2 regions of the Streptomyces sp. NPDC002671 genome follow, and region 2 is predicted to be linked to the other one. Evidence: riboswitches for the same ligand, from Rfam matches in the RefSeq annotation. Region 2 holds a riboswitch; the other holds the start of a gene.
What was found. Region 2 has a riboswitch for glycine ahead of gcvP (aminomethyl-transferring glycine dehydrogenase). Riboswitches for the same ligand answer to the same signal wherever they lie in the genome.
Positions count from the first base shown of each region.

Region 1: another riboswitch for glycine. It lies ahead of gcvT (glycine cleavage system aminomethyltransferase GcvT); the one in region 2 lies ahead of gcvP (aminomethyl-transferring glycine dehydrogenase).

Region 1 is NZ_JBSFVU010000024.1:83,410-86,806, reverse strand. Features, by position in the region: gene glyA (serine hydroxymethyltransferase) at 1-444, opposite strand, end outside; gene gcvH (glycine cleavage system protein GcvH) at 459-836, opposite strand; gene gcvT (glycine cleavage system aminomethyltransferase GcvT) at 979-2,112, opposite strand; glycine riboswitch at 2,151-2,263, opposite strand; glycine riboswitch at 2,264-2,363, opposite strand; gene ACWD35_RS31610 (AAA family ATPase) at 2,554-3,246, shown strand; gene ACWD35_RS31605 (enhanced serine sensitivity protein SseB) at 3,312-3,397, shown strand, end outside.
Region 2 is NZ_JBSFVU010000019.1:196,622-200,018, reverse strand. Features, by position in the region: partial or broken gene ACWD35_RS28165 (DNA polymerase IV) at 1-730, shown strand, start outside; gene ACWD35_RS28160 (PRC-barrel domain-containing protein) at 793-1,164, opposite strand; glycine riboswitch at 1,284-1,378, shown strand; gene gcvP (aminomethyl-transferring glycine dehydrogenase) at 1,552-3,397, shown strand, end outside.

The sequences.
Region 1 (3,397 bases), on a different contig from region 2:
GTCCACGTGGTACGCGACCACGTTGAACTGCTTGCCGGAGAAGTTCAGGCGCATGCCGTGGGTCAGGTGGCCGCCGTGCGCCAGGTCCAGGCCGAGGATGGTGTCCCCGGGCTGGGCCAGCGCGAACAGCGCCGCCTGGTTGGCGGAGGCGCCGGAGTGGGGCTGCACGTTGGCGTACTCGGCGCCGAACAGCTCCTTGATCCGGTCGATGGCGATCTGCTCGGCGACGTCGACGTGCTCGCAGCCGCCGTAGTAGCGGCGGCCCGGGTAGCCCTCCGCGTACTTGTTGGTCAGCACCGAGCCCTGCGCCTCCATCACCGCGAGCGGCGCGAAGTTCTCGGAGGCGATCATCTCCAGCGTGGACTGCTGGCGGTTCAGCTCGGCGTCGACCGCGGCGGCGATCTCCGGGTCCAGCTCGTGCAGAGGCGTGTTCAGGACAGTCATACGGCTACGACTCCTCAGCCGGCGGTGAAGGCGGTGTACTCGTCGGCGGAGAGCAGGTCGGCCGGCTCGTCCTCGATACGCACCTTGAAGAGCCAGCCGCCCTCGAAGGGGACGGAGTTCACCAGCGACGGGTCGTCCACGACGTCCTGGTTGATCTCGGTGACCTCGCCGGTGACCGGCGCGTACAGGTCGCTGACGGACTTGGTCGACTCAAGCTCGCCGCAGGACTCGCCCGCGGTCACGGTGTCACCGACCTCCGGGAGCTGGACGAAAACGACATCGCCGAGCGCGTTGGCCGCGTGCTCCGTGATGCCGACCGTCGACACGCCGTCCTCGGCGGCCGACAGCCACTCGTGCTCCTTGCTGTAACGCAGCTGCTGGGGGTTGCTCATGGTCTGAATTCTCCTGTACGCGGGAGTGTGCTGATGAGTGGGGGACGGCCGGAACCGTCGGTGAGCAGGCGAAATGTGCGCAGTGTCACGTCACGGGGACAGTCCGCGTGGACGGACCGCGGGGACGGACCGCGCCCGGTGTCTACTTCTGCCGCTTGTAGAAAGGCAGCGCCACGACCTCGTACGGCTCGTGGCTGCCTCGGATGTCCACGCCGACACCCTCGGTGCCCGGCGCCGCGTGCGCCGCGTCGACGTAGGCCATCGCGATCGGCTTGCCCAGGGTGGGGGAGGGGGCGCCCGAGGTGACCTCGCCGATCACCTCGCCGCCGGCGACGACGGCGTACCCGGCGCGCGGCACCCGGCGGCCCTCGGCGATCAGGCCCACCAGCACGCGCGGCGGGTTCTGCTCGGCGCGCGCGGCGGCCTCGGTGAGCGCCTCGCGGCCCACGAAGTCGCCCTCCTTCTCGAACTTGACCACACGGCCGAGCCCGGCGTCGAAGGGGGTCAGCGAGGTGGTCAGCTCGTGCCCGTACAGCGGCATGCCCGCCTCCAGGCGCAGCGTGTCCCGGCAGGACAGGCCGCACGGCACCAGGCCGACGCCCTCGCCAGCCTTGGTCAGCGCCTGCCACAGCTCCACGGCGTGCTCCGGCTTCACGAACAGCTCGAAGCCGTCCTCGCCGGTGTAGCCGGTGCGCGCGATCAGCGCGGGGACACCGGCGACCGTGCCGGGCAGGCCCGCGTAGTACTTCAGACCGTCCAGGTCGGCGTCCGTGAGCGACTTCAGGATGCCGGGGGACTCCGGACCCTGGACCGCGATCAGGGCGTACGCGTCCCGGTCGTCGCGTACCTCGGCGTCGAAGCCCGCGACCCGCTCGGTCAGCGCGTCGAGCACGACCTGGGCGTTGGAGGCGTTGGCCACGACCATGTATTCAGGAGAAGCGGCCTCGGTGTCAGCGAGCCGGTAGACGATCAGGTCGTCCAGGATGCCGCCGTCGGCCTGGCAGATCATGGTGTAGCGGGCGCGGCCGACGCCCACGGAGGCGATGTTGCCGACCAGGGCGTGGTTCAGGAAGGCGGCGGCTTCGGCACCGGTCACGGTGATCTCGCCCATGTGCGAGAGGTCGAAGAGACCGGCCTTGGTCCGCACGGCCACGTGCTCGTCGCGCTCGGAGCCGTAGCGCAGGGGCATGTCCCAGCCGGCGAAGTCGGTCATCGTCGCACCGAGCGAGCGATGCAGGGCATCCAGCGCGGTGTGACGGAGTTCGGTGCTGCTCATCGGTCGGTCGTCTCCCAGGGCATGACGGGCGAGGTCGTTCCTCCCCATCTGTCATCGGAACCTGAGAGGTTCGCCGCGACCGCCACAGGGACGATCAGGGCTTGCACCTTGGGTGGAGCCACTGTCACAGCGGCCCGCTTTTCAGATGTGCCTCGCCCGCGCGGTAACGGGGCCTGAGAGATTCAAGGGAGGGACTTGCTCCTTCGGCGCCCCAGCGAGACGACTGCTGGGGACTCTCCCGCGCGGATTCAAGCGGCCGGTATGCAGTTGGCGGGCACATCATTGCACGCCCGGCGCCCGACCGTCAGGCCCCATCTGTAACCGACCTGTGGCCGTACGCGCACCGAACCGCCGGGCACCGCGCATTACTTTCTCTTTACATATGAGGGGCAGGAAGACCGGGCAGGGGGATCTCCGCGCCCACAGGGGAGGACGATCACGGTGAACAGGACATCCGCGTACGCCACCACCAGCGGCATCGCGGTGCCGCGGCAGCCCTCCGCCCCGGCCCGCCCGCGCCGCGCCGCCCGCGCCGAGGGACGCCCCGCCGAGCGCCCCGCCCCGGTCGTGCGCGATCTGCGCGAGCGCGCCGGGCGCAGCCCCCGTAGCCTGCGCTTCGGCCCCCGCGACCTGGTCGTGCTCACCGGCCTGCCCGGCAGCGGCAAGTCCACTCTGATGTGCCGCGCGGTCCCCGGCCGCCGCGTCGACTCCCAGGACGCCCGCGAGCGCTGGGCCGCCCGCCTGCCCCGCGTCCTGCCCTACGCCCTCTACCGCCCCCTGGTCCGCCTCGCCCACTTCGCCGCCCTGCGCCGCGCCCTGCGGACCGGCGAGGGAGTCGTCGTGCACGACTGCGGCACCCAGCCCTGGGTGCGCGGCTGGCTGGCCCGCGCCGCCCGCCGCCGCGGCGGCACCCTGCACCTGCTCCTCCTCGACGTCACCCCGGACACGGCCCGCGCGGGCCAGCACGAGCGCGGCCGGGGTGTCTCCCGGTACGCCTTCAGCCGCCACCGCCGTACGACGGCCCGGCTGCTGAGGGCGGTTGAGCGCGGCGAACTGCCCGGCGGCTGCGGCTCGGCGGTCCTGCTGGACCGGGACGCGGCGGACGCCCTGGAGCGGATCCTGTTCACAGGGTGAGGGCCTGTCACAGGCACCCGATAGCCTGTGGGCCACAGCAGTGGTTCCCAGCAGGCGGTAGGCACATGGACTTCCCGGCGGACATTCCCGCGGACTTCCCGGCACAGGCGCACCCCCATCCCCAGCCGCACGGCGGCTGGCCCGGCAACGA
Region 2 (3,397 bases):
CACCACGGTCGAGGAACTGGCCGAGGCGGGCGAGGACGAACTCGTACGGCTGCTGGGCAAGGCCCACGGGCACGCGCTGTACGCAATGGCGCTGGCGCGCGACGACCGGCCCGTCGTCGCCGAGCGGGAGACCAAGTCGGTGTCGGTGGAGGACACCTATGACGTGGACATCCACGACCGGCTGCGGGTCGGCCTGGAGGTGCGGCGGCTCGCGGACCGGTGTGTGGGGCGGCTGCGCGGGGCCGGGCTGTCGGGGCGGACCATCGTGCTGAAGGTGCGGCGGTACGACTTCTCGACGCTGACCCGCTCCGAGACGCTCAGGGGGCCCACGGACGACCCTGCCGTGATCCGGGAGGCGGCGGCACGGCTGCTGGAGTCCGTGGACACCACGGGCGGGGTACGGCTGCTGGGGGTCGGTGTGTCCGGGCTCGCCGACTACACCCAGGAGGACCTGTTCGCCCAGGCCGCGGGCGAGCTGGCCGCCGAGGCCTCGGAACAGGCCGCGCCCGAGGCCGCCGAGGAGGAGCCGGAGCCCGCCGAGCGGCACTGGAGCGCCGGGCACGACATACGGCACGCTGCCCACGGCCACGGCTGGGTGCAGGGCAGCGGCCTGGGGCGGGTCACCGTACGCTTCGAGACGCCGTACTCGGAGCCGGGCCGTGTGCGGACCTTCCGGGTGGACGACCCCGACCTGGAGCCGGCGGACCCGCTGCCGCTGGTGCCGGAAACCGGGGACGCGGAGAGACAGACGGAGAAGCACAGCGAGAAGCAGACGGAGAGGCATACGCAGGCTCAGGTCTCCTCCGTGCCGGCCAGCTTTCCGAAGTCGTGGTCGGGAACCGCTGGAGGCGCACCTACATCCAGACCGTAGTGGTGGTAGAGCTGGAGTTCCTGTTCGGGGGAGAGGTGGCGGCCCACGCCGAAGTCGGGGGCGTCCTTGATCAGGCTCCGTTCGAACGGCACCTGGAGCGTGCCCTCGACCAGCTCGCTCGGCTCCAGCGGGACGAACGCATCCCTGGAGAACAGGCCTGTTCGTATGGCAGCCCATTCGGGCACACCCGTCGCGTCGTCGAGATACACCTCGTCGACGGTGCCGATTTTGGTCCCGTTTCGGTCGAACGCCTTGCGGCCGATCAGGTTGCGCGGATCGATATCGGTCTGCACGGTCCCTCTCCCTCCACTTGGTCGCAACTCATCCGTAAGCACTACAAAAGAGCACATTCAACGAGGCGGCCACTCGAAGGCCCGGGCGTTGACCTCGCTGGTAGGCTGACAGCGGCTGCTGACCCCGCGCGGGAGAGTCCTCCGACCACGTCGGAGGCGCCGAAGGAGCAAATCCTCCCCGGAATCTCTCAGGCTCACGTACCGCACGGACGAGGTCACTCTGGAAAGCAGGGCGGACGTCCACGGTGTCCGCCCTCACCGACGGTGAAAGCCGGCGTCCTCGGGCGCCCGGTGAAGCTCTCAGGTTGAGATGACAGAGGGGGAGGCCGTCCGGGCACCCGTCTCGTGGTGCCCTCGAAGGTCGCGTCAGACCAGGAGGCCTCCGCAATGACCGCCCACCACGTTCCGCTGTCCGAGCTCGAAGCGGGCATCCCTTTCGAGCAGCGTCACATCGGGCCCGACCAGGAGGCGCGGGCCAAGATGCTCGCGCAGGTCGGCTACGGTTCCCTCGACGAGCTGACCGCCGCCGCCGTGCCGGATGTGATCAAGAACGCCGAAGCCCTGGATCTGCCGGAGGCCCGGACCGAGGCCGAGGTGCTCGCCGAGCTGCGTGAGCTCGCCGACCGCAACCAGGTTCTCGGCTCCATGATCGGCCTGGGCTACTACGGCACCTTCACGCCCCCCGTCATCCTGCGCAACGTCATGGAGAACCCGGCCTGGTACACGGCGTACACGCCGTACCAGCCGGAGATCTCCCAGGGCCGCCTGGAGGCCCTGCTGAACTTCCAGACGGTGGTCGCCGACCTCACCGGCCTGCCGACCTCCGGCGCCTCCCTCCTGGACGAGGGCACCGCCGCCGCCGAGGCGATGGCACTGTCCCGGCGCATGGGCAAGAACAAGAAGGGCCTGTTCCTGGTCGACGCGGACGCGCTGCCGCAGACCATCGCCGTGATCGAGACGCGCGCCGAGCCGACCGGCGTCGAGGTCGTCGTCGCCGACCTGAGCGAGGGCATCCCGGCCGACATCGCGGCCCGCGAGATCAACGGCGTCCTCATCCAGTACCCGGGCGCCTCCGGTGCCGTACGGGACATCAAGCCGGTCATCGACCAGGCGCACGAGCTGGGCGCTCTCGTTGCCGTCGCCGCCGACCTGCTCGCGCTGACCCTGCTGACCTCGCCCGGCGAGCTGGGCGCGGACTTCGCGGTCGGCACCACCCAGCGCTTCGGTGTCCCGATGGGCTTCGGCGGTCCGCACGCGGGCTACATGGCCGTGCAGGAGAAGTTCGCGCGCAGCCTGCCCGGCCGCCTCGTGGGCGTCTCCGTCGACGTCGACGGCAACAAGGCCTACCGCCTGGCCCTGCAGACCCGTGAGCAGCACATCCGCCGCGAGAAGGCCACCAGCAACATCTGCACCGCGCAGGTGCTGCTCGCCGTGATGGCCGGCATGTACGCCGTCTACCACGGCTCGGAGGGCCTGAAGATCATCGCGCAGCGCACCCACCGCTACGCCACCGTCCTGGCCGCGGGCCTGACGGCCGCCGGTGTCGAGCTCGTGCACGGCGCCTACTTCGACACTGTCACCGCGCGCGTGCCCGGCAAGGCCGCCGAGGTCGCCGCCGCCGCCGAGCGGAACGGTGTCAACCTGCGCCTGGTCGACGCCGACCACGTCTCCATGGCCTGCGACGAGACCACCACGCGCGCCCAGCTGGGTGCCGTCTGGGCCGCCTTCGGTATCGACGGCGACGTCGAGGCGCTGGACGCGGCGGCCGTGGACACGCTGCCCGAGGCGCTGCTGCGCACCGGCGACTTCCTGACCCACCCGGTCTTCCAGCAGCACCGCTCCGAGACCGCGATGCTGCGCTACCTGCGCAAGCTGTCCGACCGCGACTACGCGCTCGACCGCGGCATGATCCCGCTGGGCTCCTGCACCATGAAGCTCAACGCGACCACGGAGATGGAGCCGGTCACCTGGCCCGAGTTCGGCCAGCTGCACCCCTTCGCGCCGGCCGAGCAGGCCGCGGGCTACCTCACGCTCATCCGTGAGCTGGAGGAACGTCTCGCCGAGGTCACCGGCTACGACAAGGTCTCCCTCCAGCCGAACGCCGGTTCGCAGGGCGAGCTGGCCGGTCTGCTCGCGGTGCGCGGCTACCACCGCGCGAACGGCGACGAGCAGCGCACCATCTGCCTGATCCCGTCCTCCGCGCACGGCACCAACGCCGCCAGCGCCGTGATGG